DNA from 2 places in the Micromonospora sp. NBC_01699 genome. Region 1 is predicted to be linked to the other one. Evidence: riboswitches for the same ligand, from Rfam matches in the RefSeq annotation. Region 1 holds a riboswitch; the other holds the start of a gene.
What was found. A riboswitch is a leader RNA that binds a small molecule or an ion and turns the genes downstream of it on or off. The one in region 1 is predicted to bind cobalamin.
Positions count from the first base shown of each region.

Region 1 (7,047 bases):
CGAGTGCGCGCCGGACCGCCCGTAGATCGCCATCGCCGTGGACGGGCTGGCCGAGGATCTCCAGCCGACCGGACACCGGCCGCAGCACGGTGGCGAGCGCCCGGATCAGCGTCGTCTTGCCGGCGCCGTTCGGGCCGAGCAGCCCGTGCACACCGATCCCCAGCGCGAGGTCGAGTCCGTCGACGGCCATGTGCCGCCCGGCCCGCAGACTCAGCCCCTGCGCGTGCACCGGCCAGGCGTACGCCGTCGGCGCCATCTCCTCGACGCTCACCACGCGTACCATCTGGTCTCCTTGTCGATGGCTCGTGGCGCGCTGGAAGGCATCGCCTTCCCGTCCGGCTGGGAATCGCCCACCGGGCCACGTCCTCTCACACCGGGCTAGACGACCGGCATCCCGCTTCCGGTTCTCGGATGAGTGTGACGTGCGTCTCAAGCGCCGGAGCAACCGGTCGGGCGAGCGGGTCCACGGCGGCGGTGGGGTGGCCCGGGTCGGCGCCACCCCACCACGACGGTTCGCGTTACGGCTGGCAGGCCAGCGTCGGCGCGGTTGAGGACGATCCGGCGGCGGAGAGGCTGCCGAGCGGGGCGCCGGCTGCGCCGGGGACTGCCTGTGCGGTGGCGCGCGGGGCGGTGCCCGGGTCGAAGCCCGCGGCGCCGTAGGCGATCGCGCCCCGGTCGGATGCGGCACCGGTACAGCCGACCTGGAGTCCGAGGATGAACTGTCGCGCCCTGAGCCAGGCAACGGGGCGTCCGGCGGCCGCCAACGCCTGCGCGGCCAGACCGGTGCTGTTGGCGTTGGCAACGCCGGCGCCCGTGAACGAACCGTCGGCGGCCTGGACACCGACCAGCCACCCGATGCCCGGCCTCGCGGCGGGGCGGTGGTCGGCGGCGATGAGCGCCTGGACGGCCATCGCGGTCGCGTCCACGTCGCTCTCGCAGGTCGGCTGCCCGAACTGCACCGGGAACCCGCCGTCGGCGCACCGGCTCCCGACGAGGAAGTCCACCGCCGCCGACGGAGCGCCACCGGCCCGGTCAAGAGCGAGGATCGCGAAGGACTGGGACAACGCGTTGCTGAAGTCGCCGTACGCGGACCGGTCGGAGAACCGACCCGACGGGTCCTGAAGGCCACGAAGGCGGGTGAGGAGGTCGACCCCGCCGAACGAGGCCGGGTCGAGGCCACTGACCTGGGCGGCGAGGGAGAGCTTGGCGGTCGCACCCGCGTACGCCTCGCCGATGCCGTCGCCGACGTAGCCGGTGAGCACCGAGGGCTGCCCGAGCCAGGTCGTGGCCGCGGCGGCGTTGGTGCCGGACGACTTCGCGGCGGCGAAGGCGAAGACGGCGTCGATGGTCAGCCCGGCGTCCGGATAGGAGACGTCGCCGAAGACGGTTTCGAGGTGGTCGCCGTCGACCATCTGCCGGGCAAGCCATCCGGCGGCGGCGTCGACACGGTTGTGGGTCGGCGGCGAGGATGCCGTGGCCGGCGTGGCCGTGGCGATCATGGTGAGGGCGGCCAACGCGGCACGAACGCGCGGGGACGAGAGGACCATCAAGCTGGGCCTTTCCTGGCCCCGTGGTCGAGACGACCCGACCCAACGCGCACAGGAGGCCGGATGGTTCCGACCCGTGAGCCACGACGGATGGAGGAATCCTGGACACGCGCCGACAGGCATTCGGGCTCGCGGCAGACCTGGATGGCCTGTCGCCTACCGTTGCGGGCCAGCGCCGGGTTTCGACCGGACTTCCCCTATCAACGCGCGGCTATCAAGTTGTCGCGGTCAGTGTGCACAGAGGACAGTATGGCCGTCAATCGCCCCGACGATGGGATCCGGGCCGGAACCGCCCGCGACCCCGCGTACGCGGGGTCGCCTTCGGTTGTCCCGCCAGGCCGGATGCCGTAACGTCCGGCTCGCGCGACCACTTCCACCCGTTGCCGCGCGCACAACTTCATTCGTTCCCAGTCGGGGGAAGCCGGTGCAAATCCGGCGCTGACCCGCAACCGTGTGCGAACCCCTGGTCCGCAAGCCGGAATGCCCGAACTGGAACGTACGGCGTCATCTGTCGTGGAATGCGGATCGAGCCCCCTTCGTGCGTGTCCGCCACCCTGCGGCGCGGCGGACGGGACCCGGTCACCGTCCGGAAAGGCACCCGCCATGCCCCGTGGCCCGCTCGCTCCCGTGACCGTCACCCTCGTCGGAATCGTCACCGCCGTCGTGGCCGGCGTCGGCCCGTTGTCGAGCCCGCGTGCCGCCGAGGCCGCCCCCGACCCGGTGGCCGCCCAAGCCGCCGAACTCGCCGCCGACTGGCTCACCGGGCAGCTCGTCGACGGAGGCTTGCCCGGCTTCGCCGGCACGGACTGGGGCCTGACCATCGACGCCCTGTTCGCGTTGCAGGCAACCGGCACCCAACCCGCGGCGGTCACGCAGATCACCGAAGCGGTCGCCGCGAACGGTGACGGCTACGCGGTCTTCCGCGACGGCGACCTCGCGTACCGGGACGGCGGGAGCACCGCCAAGGTCCTCGCCGCAGCCGCAGCCGGCGGCGAGGACGGCACCGACTTCGGCGGCGACAACTGGCGACAGCGGACCCTCGACCTCGTCTTCGGCGCCGAGGACGGGCCGATGAACGGGTGGCTCCACGACGACTACGCCGGCAGTCTGATGGGCGAGAACATGTTCGGGCAGTCCCTCGCGGTGCTCGGACTGGCCCGCTCCGGTGGCGTACCGCAGCCGGTCGTCGACTTCCTCGTCACACAGCAGTGTCCCGGCGGCGGCTTCCGACTCTACCCGGGGGCCGGCGGCACCTCCTGCGCCGAGGACCCCGAAGACAACCGGATTCCCGACGTGGACACCACCGGTATGGTCGTCCAGGCGTTGATCGCCGCCGAGCGGGCCGGCGCCACCGGCACCTCGGAGCCCGTCGCGGCCGCCACCGACTGGCTCCGGTCGGTGCAGGCCGAGAACGGCTCGTTCAACGGCTCCGTCGTCACCGACTATCCCAACACCAACAGCACCGGCCTGGGCGGGCAGGCGCTGGCCGCCGCCGGCGACACCGACGCCGCCGGGAACGCCGCCGAGTTCGTCGTGGCCCAGCAGCTGACCGCCGCGAACGGTGGCGCGGCCGCCGCCCACGCCGGTGCCATCGCCTACACGCCCGAGAGTTTCGCCTCGGCCGTCGCCTCCGGGATCGAGGAGTTCGCGCTCGACCAGTGGCGGCGGGCGACCACGCAGGCCATTCTCGGGCTCACCCAGGTCCCCCTCGGCGAGATCGGTGCCGACGACGGCACCGGGCCGACACCGACCGCCTCCCCCACCGGCTCAGCCACACCTTCGCCCACCGTGTCCGCGACTTCGAGCGGCGGGCCGTCGCAGAGTCCGACCGGTAACCCCAGCCAGACCCCGTCGAGCACCCCCGGCCCCAGCGGTTCCGTCACGGCGACTCCGACGTCCGCGCCGGCCACCACGACAGCGCCGCCGAACGGCGCAGGCGGCAACCTGCCGACCACCGGCCTGTCGATCGTGACCTTCTCCGTCGTCGGGCTCGGCACTGTCGGCGGCGGGATCGCCCTGATGCTCCTCACCCGTCGGCGTCGCGACGATGCGGCAGCGGGCCGGGGGTGACGCCGGTTCGGTGGTGACCGCCGGTCGGCGCTGACAGCGGATCAGGCGGTGTTGGCGACGTCACCGTCGTCGGCGGCACGGGGTGCCGCGGGCAGGGCGACAGCGTCGGGTGGCGCCGCCGCCGGGGTGGTCGGTCCGAACGTTGCGACCACGCCGTAGGAGGCCCGGCGGGCCGCCCGGCGCAGCGTCGCCAACACGGCCGGACCGAGCATGAGGATCGCGACGGTGTTGGTGATCGCCCGGCCGGTGTCCCAGCCCGCGGTCGAGGTCAACAGCGTGAAGATCGCGAAACGGTGCAGGTTCTCCAGCACCGGCGCGCCGGGAACATAGGAGATGTGCCCGGCGTAGTAGTCGACCTCGGCGCCGGTGATGAACGGCCAGAACCACAGGTTCATCAGGAACCCGAAGGCGTAGGCGACGACGACGCCGTAGCCGACGAGCATCGCGATCTCGGCCCTGCCGGTCACCCCACGTGGCAGCAGGCCGGCGCCCATGCCGATCCACGCCGAGCAGAGCATCTGGAACGGCAGCCACGGTCCGACCCCGGCGGTCAGCAACGCCGACGCGAACAGCGACGTGCATCCGAGTACGAACCCGAAGCCGGCGCCGAAGACCCGGCCGGCGAGGACGAGCACGAAGAAGACGGTCTCGATCCCGGCGGTGCCGGCGCCGAGCGGGCGCAGGGCCGCGTTGACGGCCGAGAGGACGCCGAGCATCGCCAGCGCCTTGGCGTCCATGCCGCCCTCGGAGAGTTCGGCGAGGACGACCACGATGAGGATCGGCAGGATGCCGATGAACACGAACGGGGCGTCCGGACCGTGCTGCATGCTCTGCGGCTCGACCCGTACCAGCAGCGGCCAGACGAACATCATCAGCCCGGCGATCGAGGCCAGGGTCAACACCACCGCCGAACGCGGCCCCAGCCGTACGGCCTGGTCGTCACGACCCCACCGACGCGTCACCGCTCCTCCCCGCACGGTACGGAGTCCCGGCTCGCTCCGGCCCGCCGACCCAGTGCGGCGTCGACCTCGGCGACGGTGAGCCAGTCCGGGCCGAGGATCTTCGCGACCTGGGTCGCGAACGCCGGGGATCCGCCGAGAACCTCGGCCGTCGGGCCGTCGGAGACGATCTCTCCCTCGGCGAGGACGACGACCCGGTCGGCGATGCGGGCGACGAACTCGACATCGTGGGTGGCGACGACCACCGCCCGGCCCTGCCCGGCCAGGTCGGCGATCATCGTGCCGAGGGCGGCCTTGGCCGGGTAGTCGAGCCCGCGGGTCGGCTCGTCGAGCAGCATCACCCTCGGCGCCGCGGTGAGCTGGATGGCCAGGACGAGGGCGAGCCGTTGTCCCTCGGACAGGTCGCGCGGGTGTTTGTCGTCGGCGATGCCCGGCGCGAGACGGTCGAGCAGTTGTCGGCAGGAGCCGGGGGCCGCCCGCGACTCCCGGTCGGCGGCCTCGCACTCCTGCTCGACCGTCTCCAGGAAGAGCAGGTCACCAGCGGACTGCGGGACCAACCCGACCAGGGCCCGTGCCGCGCCGCTGGGCAGATCCTTCGGATCGTCGCCGGCGACGCGTACCCTGCCGTCCTGGCGTGGGCCGCTGCCCTGGATCGCCCAGAGCAGGGAGGACTTCCCGGAGCCGTTGCGGCCCATCACGACCACTACCTTGCCGGCGTGCAGGTCCAGATCGACGCCACGGACGGCGACGGTGACGCCGTAGCGGACCAGGATGCTCGTCGCGGACAGCAGCGGCGGGTCGTCACCGACGGGTGCGGGCCGCCGGGGGACGTTCGCGGCGGCGAGGTCACGCAGCAGCGGCCCGGTACGGCGGCGCGCGTCGCGTACCGACAGTGGCAGCGGCGTCCAGCCGGCCAGGCGCCCGAGTTCCACTATCGGCGGGGCGACCGGAATGGACGTGAGCACGTCCGTGGGCGGCCCGTCGACGACGGAGCCGTCGCCGGGCAGGTGGATCATGCGGTCCGCGAACGGCACCACGCGCTCAAGCCGGTGCTCGGCCATCACGACCGTGGTGCCGAGGTCGTTGACGAGCCGGGCCAGCGTCGCGAGGACGTCCTCGGCGGCGGTGGGGTCGAGAGCCGACGTGGGCTCGTCGAGAACCAGCACCGGCGGATGCATGGTCAGGACCGCGCCGATCGCCACCCGCTGCTGCTGACCGCCGGAGAGGGTACGCAGCGCACGCCGGCGCAGGTCGGCTATGCCGAGCAGATCCAGGGTCTCCTCGACGCGGCGCCGCATCACCTGCGGTGCGACGCCGAGTTGCTCCATGCCGTACGCGAGTTCCTCCTCGACGGTGTCGGTGACGAACCCGGCGAGCGGGTCCTGGCCGACGACGCCGACGAGGTGGGCCAACTCCCGGGGCGGCAGGGTCCGGGTGCTGGCGCCGGCGACGGTGACCGTACCGTCGAGGTGGCCGCCGGTGAAGTGCGGGACGAGGCCGTTGAAGGTGCCGAGCAGGGTGGACTTGCCGACGCCGGTACGGCCGGCGAGCACTACCAGTTCGCCTTCGCCGATCTCCAGGCTGACGTCTGCCAGGACGGGTTCCGGGACGTCGCGGTACCGGAAGCTGACGCGGTCCAGGACGATCATGTGGGCACCTTCGTGGGGCGTTCGGGTTCGACACCGGGCCCGTCGGCCGGGTCGAGCGGCGGGGCCGGCGGCGGGGACAGATACGCGGGCGCCACGCCGAGCAGCACTCCGATCAGCGGTGGCCACGACAGCATCGGCCAGGACAGTGAGATCAGCGACGGGTTGAGGTTGGTCGGGTCGACGCTGGATGTCGCGAACACGACGACGGCGGTGGCGAGGCCGCTGGCGGCGACGACAACCTCCGCGAGCTGCCACCGGTCGGGGCGGTAGCGGGTGCGGCGTACCCGACCGCCGGCGCTGCGGAAGCCGAGCAACGCCACGACGATTCCGGCGACCAGCACGGGCGCGGCGAGGTAGCGGGGCGTGGTGCCGTCGAGGGTGGCGTAGACGCCGACGCACACGCCGAGCAGACCGATGACCATCAGGGTGCCGGTGAGCGTGCGGGCGCGGGTCGTGGCCACCCCGGCGCGGCCGTAGCCCCGGGAGTCCATCGACGCGGCGAGCATCAGCGACCGGTCGAGGGCGTCGGCGAGCACCGGGATGACGATCGCCCGCAGGCTCGGCACGCCCCGGCCGGTGCCGCCGCGCAGCTTGCGGGCCTGCCGCACCCGGAGCACACTCTCGGCCAGCTGCGGGAACACCGACAGCGCGACGGTGACCGCGGTGCCGAGCTCGTACAGGGCGGCCGGCATCGCCTTGAGCAGCCGCTTCGGGTTGGCCAGGGCGTTCGCCGCGCCGAGGCAGACGACCATCGTGGCCAGACGCAGCCCGTCGTAGAGACCGCCGAGGACGGACTCCGCGGACACGTCTCCGAGCAGCCGG
Region 1 is NZ_CP109199.1:4,591,199-4,598,245, forward strand. It holds gene OG792_RS19675 (ATP-binding cassette domain-containing protein) at 1-283, opposite strand, end outside; gene OG792_RS19680 (prenyltransferase/squalene oxidase repeat-containing protein) at 519-1,547, opposite strand; cobalamin riboswitch at 1,645-1,767, opposite strand; cobalamin riboswitch at 1,962-2,033, shown strand; gene OG792_RS19685 (prenyltransferase/squalene oxidase repeat-containing protein) at 2,175-3,617, shown strand; gene OG792_RS19690 (ECF transporter S component) at 3,659-4,579, opposite strand; gene OG792_RS19695 (ABC transporter ATP-binding protein) at 4,576-6,225, opposite strand; gene OG792_RS19700 (energy-coupling factor transporter transmembrane component T) at 6,222-7,047, opposite strand, start outside.

Region 2 (7,047 bases), 3.1 Mb from region 1:
GACGGCACTCTAGACACTTCGGGGCGGGACGCCACCGAATGCGTCCCGCCCCCGACAGTCCGTTCGTCCGGTCCGGGTCGCCTCAGTCCACCCGGTGGGCGGCGGCGGCGGGTTCTCGGTGTCGTCGGGACCGGCTCAGCACCAGCACCAGACCGAGCAGGACCACCAGGCCGACGCCGAGCGCGCCGGCCAGCAGCACCGTCACGCTCTGCATCGGGGAGCTGGTCCGCTTGGCACCGCCGGGCGGCGGGAAGGTGATCTGCGCGACGGCCGAGTGCCGTACGAGACCGCTGCTCAGTTCCGCCTCCGCCCGCCACGGCCCGTTCGGCAGTTCTCGCGGCAGCGCGACCTGTACGGATCCGCTGTCGCCGGGGGCGAGGGTGGTGCCGTCGACCACGTCGAACGGACCCGCCCTGACCCCGCCGGGCCCATCGGCGAGCGAGACCTTCCCGGTCATGTCCAGGGCTCGGCCACCGGTGTTGCGTACTCCGATGGTGAGCGATGCCTGCCCGTTCGGGGCCCGTCCGGCGGTGAACTCCCCGATGTCGAAGGAGGACGCCGGTTCGCCACCGGCCCCGATGTCCAGGTAGAGCCGGATGCCGACCCGGTGCACCTTGGTGACGTTGGCACCGGCTACCGGGGCGGAGGTGGCCGAGGCCCAGATGACCGCGTACCGCTCGCCGGCCGACGCCTTCGCCGGCACCCTGACCACGGCGCTGACCTCGGCGGACTCACCGGCGTCGAGGTCGATTTCGTCCTCGCTCAGGGTGACCCAGGAGGTCAGCTCGTTGGCCGTCCGCCCCTCGGCGAACCGGAACTGTTCCCGGTCGACGGTCGCCGCCCCGGCGTAGAGCTGGAGGCGTTGCCTGCGATCGGACCGGTTGGCGATCTTCACCTGGCGCTCGACGTCGGTGCCCGGCGCCAGGTGGTCGATGATGTACGTGTGGGCCCGGGGGTCGAGCCGGCGGTCGGCCGGTGCCTCCAGCAGCTGGATCCCGATGGTGCCCTCCGCGTCGCCCGGATCCGCCACGGCCGGCGAGGCCAGGGCTCCGACGCAGAGCAGTGTCAGCGTCGTCGCCCCGACCCGCCGGGCGCCCCGGTCAGGCCACCGAATGTGTCACCGTCCCGGTGTAGAGACCCACCTCCGCGGCGAGCGGCACGTGCACGATGAGGGTTGGCGACCAGGCCACGCTGTTCACGCCGGTGCCACCACTGTGGGTGAACGCGGTGAGCGGCACGACCGTGTCGAGCGGTTGGGCGTTGGCTGCGGTGAGCTGTCCGGGTACGAAGCTTCCGGTGCCGACCTGCTCGGCGCCCGGTCCGGACCAGTAGTCGACCTGGCTGGCCAGGACCCGCTCGGTCGGGGACCCGCCGCCGGTCTCGAAGTGGGTTGAGGTGACCGTGGCGACCCAGGAGGCGTTGCCGGATCCGCGCTCGTCGACCACGCGTACGGTGCCGATCGAGCCGGCGATGTCGTCGCCGGGCAGGCCGCTGCCGAGATGTGCGGTCTCCGGTGCGGTGATGTCCAGGCCGGCGCCGACGACGTTGAAGGTGACCACGGTGCTGTCCGTGGGGGCCGCGAGGGCCGGCAGCGTGGTCAGCGCCAGGCCCGCGGAGGCAACGGCGACGATCGCCCAGGTACGTACGCGACGCATGAAGCGTTCTCACTTTCGGGAAGGTTCACCGGCGACCGGTGGCAGCCGATATCCGACCGCGTATCGGACGATACTTGCGCTTCTGTCCGGATAAGAGCAGAATGCGGCAACTATCACCTGTTGGAAGCCCTCCGGCCCCACTGCCGGGAAACCGCCCGGCCGGGCGCCTCGGTGGTGCTCCTGCCTTCCCGGGTGTTCCGGGCCGGGAACTCAGGTGGCGGCGAGGATGACCGGCTGCCCAGCGGCGTAGAACTGCGCGTCGGCGGCGTCCGATGGCGCCGCCCGCGCCACCCGCTCGATCGCGACGAACCCGTCCGAGGCGTACGCGAAACCGGGTCGCCAGGGCACCACCTCGTCGCCCGCGACCAGCGGGAAACTCGACCTCTGCGCCCCGGTCGTCGCGTCGAGGGTGATCAGCTCGTGTGCGTCGGTGAGCAGGTGCACCCGCCCCGGCTGTACGGCCACTATCCGCGCCGGCACCGGCCCGGTCCGCCGCCACAACTCCGCCCCGGACCGCACCGAACGCGCCACCAGCTCGTTGCCGCTCGGCGTCAGCGCCACGTCGCCGTCGAGCACCACCTCGGCCGCGTCGAGCACCGGAATCGGCGCCGGCTCGCCCCGGTCCACCAGCCAACCACGGCTGTTGCCGCCGCTGGTCGTACGCATCGCCGGGCAGTTCGAGGCGCCGTTGCCGCAGCCGATGGGCACCAGACCCAGCTCGGGTCCGGCGTCCTCCGGCCGCCACCGGTTGACCAGCCGGCCGGTCTCCACGTCGTGGAACTCCGCCACCTGCGGAGATGCGCAGGCGTCGACGGTGACGAGCTGGCCGGCGGTGGTGGTGAGCGCACCGGCCCGGCAGGAGCCGTCGATGTCGACCCGCCACAGCTCGCGCCCGTCGGTCAGGTCGAGGCCGCGCAGTCCCGACCCGCCGATCAGCACCAGTACGGTCCGCCCGCCGCGTCCGGTGGCCGGGATCAGTCCGGCGGGGGTGTAGTTCGTGCTGGCCCCGGTGCGCCGCCCGTCGTACCCGTGTCCCGGGGGTGGGCCGTCGGCCCGCCACCTGATCCGGCCGGTACGCGCGTCCAGCGCGACCAGGTCGCCGTCCGACCACCGGCTGACCACGGTGGTTCCGCCGGCCACGACGCCGATCAGCTCGGCCGGCCAGCGTCGGAACGACCAGTACGGGGTACGCCGGGTCCGGGCGTCCACCGGCGCGTCGGCGCGGACCTGGCGGGTGGTGGCGTAGATCCGCAGCCGACGGTCGACGATCAGCGGGGCGGAGGCGAGGGTGCCGACCACCCCGGTCGCCGCGCTCACCGGAGCCGGATAGTCCGCGCGGGCGGGGGTGAGCACCTCGGCCGGAGCGAGCACCCGGTACGTGATCACCGCGACCGCCGCCACGACCAGCACGGCCGCGATCACGACCACTGCCGGCCGGCGTCGACCCACCCTCCGGCCCCGCGATCGCATCCAGCACCTCCGCCGGGCACCCTACCCAGCCGCCCCGGACCGGCACCCGTCAGGTCAGGCGGCGGCCCGGCCACCCGGGTGTTCGGGGTCGAGCGGGGTGACCACGGCGGCCAGGTCGGCCAGGTCACGACGCAACGCGCCCTCGACGGTACGGGCGGCCAGCCCGCCGAACACCAACGCGAGCAGTCGCCCGTACGGTGCGGTGACCGCGCCCTCCTGGACCACGCTCACCGCCGTCCAGCCGCCGCGCCGACGACGCCGCCCCTCGACCGGTGTGAAGGAGTACGCGGTCCGGTAGTTCACGCCGACGCCGGACGAGCTGACCGTGAGCCGATGCGGCGGACTGGCCTCGTCCACCCGGAACTCCTCGATCAGCTCGGTGCCGTCCGGCAGGCGGTGACTCTCCCGCCAGACCGTGCCGACCCGCGTCGGACCGGCGGTCAGCACCTCGATCCCGCTGATGGTGGAGAGCCAGTCGGACCGGCCCGGCAGGTCGGTGAAGACCCGCCACAGCTCGTCGGCGGACGCCTGCACCAGCCGGGTCACCGCTACCGTCGCCATCACACCTCCCCAACCCTCACCGTACGGTGGGTGACCGACCATCCACGCGAACATTCGCGGAAGGCGACGAGAACGTGACCCGGGCGACGGCCGGACCCGCCCCGGAGCCGATCCCGTTAGGGTGCGCACTGGCACAAACGTTGCGAGGTGCCCCGCGCGAGCGGGGAGAATCGGGAAGCCGGTGTGAATCCGGCACGGGCCCGCCGCGGTGACCGGGGAGCTGCCACCCACGCGTACCAGACGCGGCCACTGGCCCGAACAGGGCTGGGAAGGCGGGTGACCAGCGCAGATCCGGGAGTCCGAAGACCGGCCTCGCGTTCATCAGCCCCGTTCTCGGGGCACGAGCGCAGCGGGAGCCTGCCTTGGACACGGATCTCTACCGGGTCATCCACCGTCGCCGGGACGTACGCGGCCAGTTCACCGGGGCGCCGATCGATGACGAGGTGCTACAGCGCGTACTGGCGGCGGCGCACGCGGCGCCGAGCGTCGGGCTCTCCCAGCCCTGGGACTTCGTCCTGGTCCGGGATCCGGACCTGCGGCAGGAGTTCCACCGGCACGTCGAGCGGGAGCGGGACAACTTCGCGGCCACCCTGGACGGCGACGCCGCGCGGCGGTTCGCGGGGATAAAAATCGACGGCGTACGCGAGTCGACCCTGTCGATCGTCGTCACCTACGACCCGGAGCGGGGTGGCCCGTCGGTGCTCGGCCGGCACGCGATCGCCGACGCCGGTCTCTACTCGGTCTGCCTGGCGATCCAGAACCTCTGGCTGGCGGCCAGCGCCGAGCGACTCGGGGTCGGCTGGGTGTCGTTCTACCGGGAGCCGTTCCTGCGTGACCTGCTCGGCATCCCGGCCTCCATCCGTCCGGTCGCCTGGCTCTGCCTGGGCCCGGTGACCCACTTCGAGCAGACTCCCGACCTGGAACGACACGGCTGGCGGCGGCGCCGACCGCTGTCGGCGGCGATCCACCAGGACCGCTGGCGCAGCTCCGGGACGAGCTCGGGCTCACCGACGGCAACCTGAACCGGTACTCGCGGAGCTTGCTCGCGGCCTCTTCGAGACCGATGAACAGCTCGAACCAGGGTGGGATGTCCGCGTGGTCGTGCCACCAGCCCTTGGACTTGGTGTGCGGGGCGATGGCGGTCAGGGCGGTGGTGGTCTGCTCGTCGGCGCCGTACAGGTCGCACATGGCCTTCACGTCGACCGTACGGGCGGGCAGTTCGCCGCTCTCGAAGCGCCACGGCTTCGTGACCGACCACTCCAGCGCTCGGTCGGCGTCCACCTGTGGCATCCGCGCCTCGTGTTCGCGGAGCCGACGAGTACCCCGAGAGGAACAGCGGCGCCGCCAGCCCTCCCGACCGTCGTACCGAGGTGAACCGTGGGCCCGAATGGCCGAGGCGGTAGATATGAGTCCTCGCCCGAGCGAACGCCCTGTTGGAGCGGGCGAGAGCACGGATGAGAGCCCGATGAGCCGCAACCCGGAGCCGATCACGGCGGGCAGTGCGGCTCACCCCGTACCAAATGGCTTTTGATTTTGTTTGGCCGGGCGGCAACCGGTGCCGGACGCACGCGGGCGGCCCCGACCTATCACGGATTGGGCGGGGCCGCCCGAAGCCAAACTCTGAGGTTGGTCTGGATCAGCCGTCGAAAGCGCCGGATCGCGCCGCGCCGACGAACGCGGACCAGTTTGCCGGGTTGAACGCGAGCACCGGGCCGGCGATGTCCTTCGAGTCGCGGACACCGATCACGTCGGCCACGTTGTCGGCCACCTCGACACACCAGCCCTGGTCGTTCGAACGGGTGCTCTTACGCCACGTAGCGCGCGCGAGATCAAGCTGCATTTTATACCTCTTTCGCCCTGGTTTATGCACATAAAAGTGCTTTAGCCGGTATTCTTACACGGCACAGCGTGCACTGCGCATCACCGAGAGCAACATGCCTCAGTACGACGGGAGGACTTCACACAATCTGTGCGACTCGCTACTCAACCCGCGACCGGTTGCCCACCACGATCGGTAAACCGCTTAACCACAAACCGAAACCGCTCGATGATCACGAAGACCGATCTGGGGACGGTCAGCGGGCGGGGGTGATGGTGCCGGTTACTTCGCCCAGGGCGACAGGGCGGCCATTGGGGCCGGGGGCGGTGGCGGTGATGGTGACGGTGTCGCCGTCTTCGAGGAAGGTACGGGTGGTTCCGTCGGACAGGGTCAGCGGCTCGCTGCCGCCCCAGCTCAGCTCCAGGAACGAGCCGACCTGGTCACGCCGCTGACCGGAGACGGTGCCGGAGGCGTAGAGGTCACCGGCGCGCACCGAGGCGCCGTTGACGGTCAGGTGGGCCAACTGCTGGGCCGGGGTCCAGTACATGCCGGCGAACGGCGGCTCGCTCACCCGGCTGCCGTTCCAGTCGACCGCCAACCGCAGGTCGAGACCGAGATGCGGGTCGTCGCGCAGGTAGTCGAGGACCGGCGGGTCCTGCTCCGGCGCCGGCACCCAGGCGTGCGCCAGCGCGTCCAGCGGCACCACCCAGGGCGAGATCGAGGTGGCGAACGACTTGCCCAGGAACGGGCCGAGCGGCCGGTACTCCCAGTTTTGCAGGTCCCGCGCGGACCAGTCGTTGAGCAGCACGACCCCGAAGACGTACTCGGCGAACTGCTCGACCGGCACCCGGTCGGCGAGCGCGGACGGCAGTCCCACCACGAAACCGACCTCGGCCTCGATGTCGAGCCGGATCGAGGGGCCGTAGACCGGGCCATCCGGAGTGGAGCGTTGCCCGCACGGGCGGACGATCGGCGTACCGGAGACGACAACGGTGCCGGCCCGCCCGTGGTAGCCGATCGGCAGGTGTTTCCAGTTCGGCAGCAGCGGCGGCTCACCGGGGCGGAAGATCCGGCCCACGTTCGACGCGTGCTGCTCCGAGGAGTAGAAGTCGACGTAGTCGCCGACCTCGAACGGCAGCACCATGGTCACCTCGGCCAGCGGGACCAGCAGCGGCGCCACCGCTGCCCGGTGCGCGGGCTCGGTCAGCAGTTCCACTATCCGCTGCCGGACGGCACCCCACTGGGCGTGCCCGAGCGCCATGAACTCGTTGAGCGACGGCTCGCGCAGCGCACCGCCGGCCAGGATCAGCCCGGCCGCCTCCGCGCCGTCGAGGTCGAGCACGAGATCCCCGATCCGTACGCCGATCCGCCGCACCGCCTCGTCGCCGCGTACGAACACCCCGTACGGCAGGTTGTGCACGTCGTACGGCGAGCCCGCCGCGCCCTCGACCCAGCTCACTCGGTCTCCCCGTGGTTCATCAGTCCCAGTTGGGCCAGGTCGGTCAGTGGTTCGTCGATGCTGCACGAGCCGAACCCGCGCCA
Region 2 is NZ_CP109199.1:7,671,809-7,678,855, forward strand. It holds gene hisC (histidinol-phosphate transaminase) at 1-13, shown strand, start outside; gene OG792_RS31655 (hypothetical protein) at 83-1,030, opposite strand; gene OG792_RS31660 (hypothetical protein) at 1,101-1,655, opposite strand; gene OG792_RS31665 (outer membrane protein assembly factor BamB family protein) at 1,866-3,077, opposite strand; gene OG792_RS31670 (SRPBCC family protein) at 3,180-3,686, opposite strand; cobalamin riboswitch at 3,815-4,015, shown strand; gene bluB (5,6-dimethylbenzimidazole synthase) at 4,049-4,708, shown strand; partial or broken gene OG792_RS31680 (helix-turn-helix domain-containing protein) at 4,848-5,177, opposite strand; gene OG792_RS31685 (DUF397 domain-containing protein) at 5,323-5,526, opposite strand; gene fahA (fumarylacetoacetase) at 5,762-6,964, opposite strand; gene OG792_RS31695 (hypothetical protein) at 6,961-7,047, opposite strand, start outside.
Region 2: it holds a riboswitch for cobalamin, as region 1 does, so the genes downstream of both, bluB (5,6-dimethylbenzimidazole synthase) here and OG792_RS19680 (prenyltransferase/squalene oxidase repeat-containing protein) in region 1, are expected to answer to the same signal.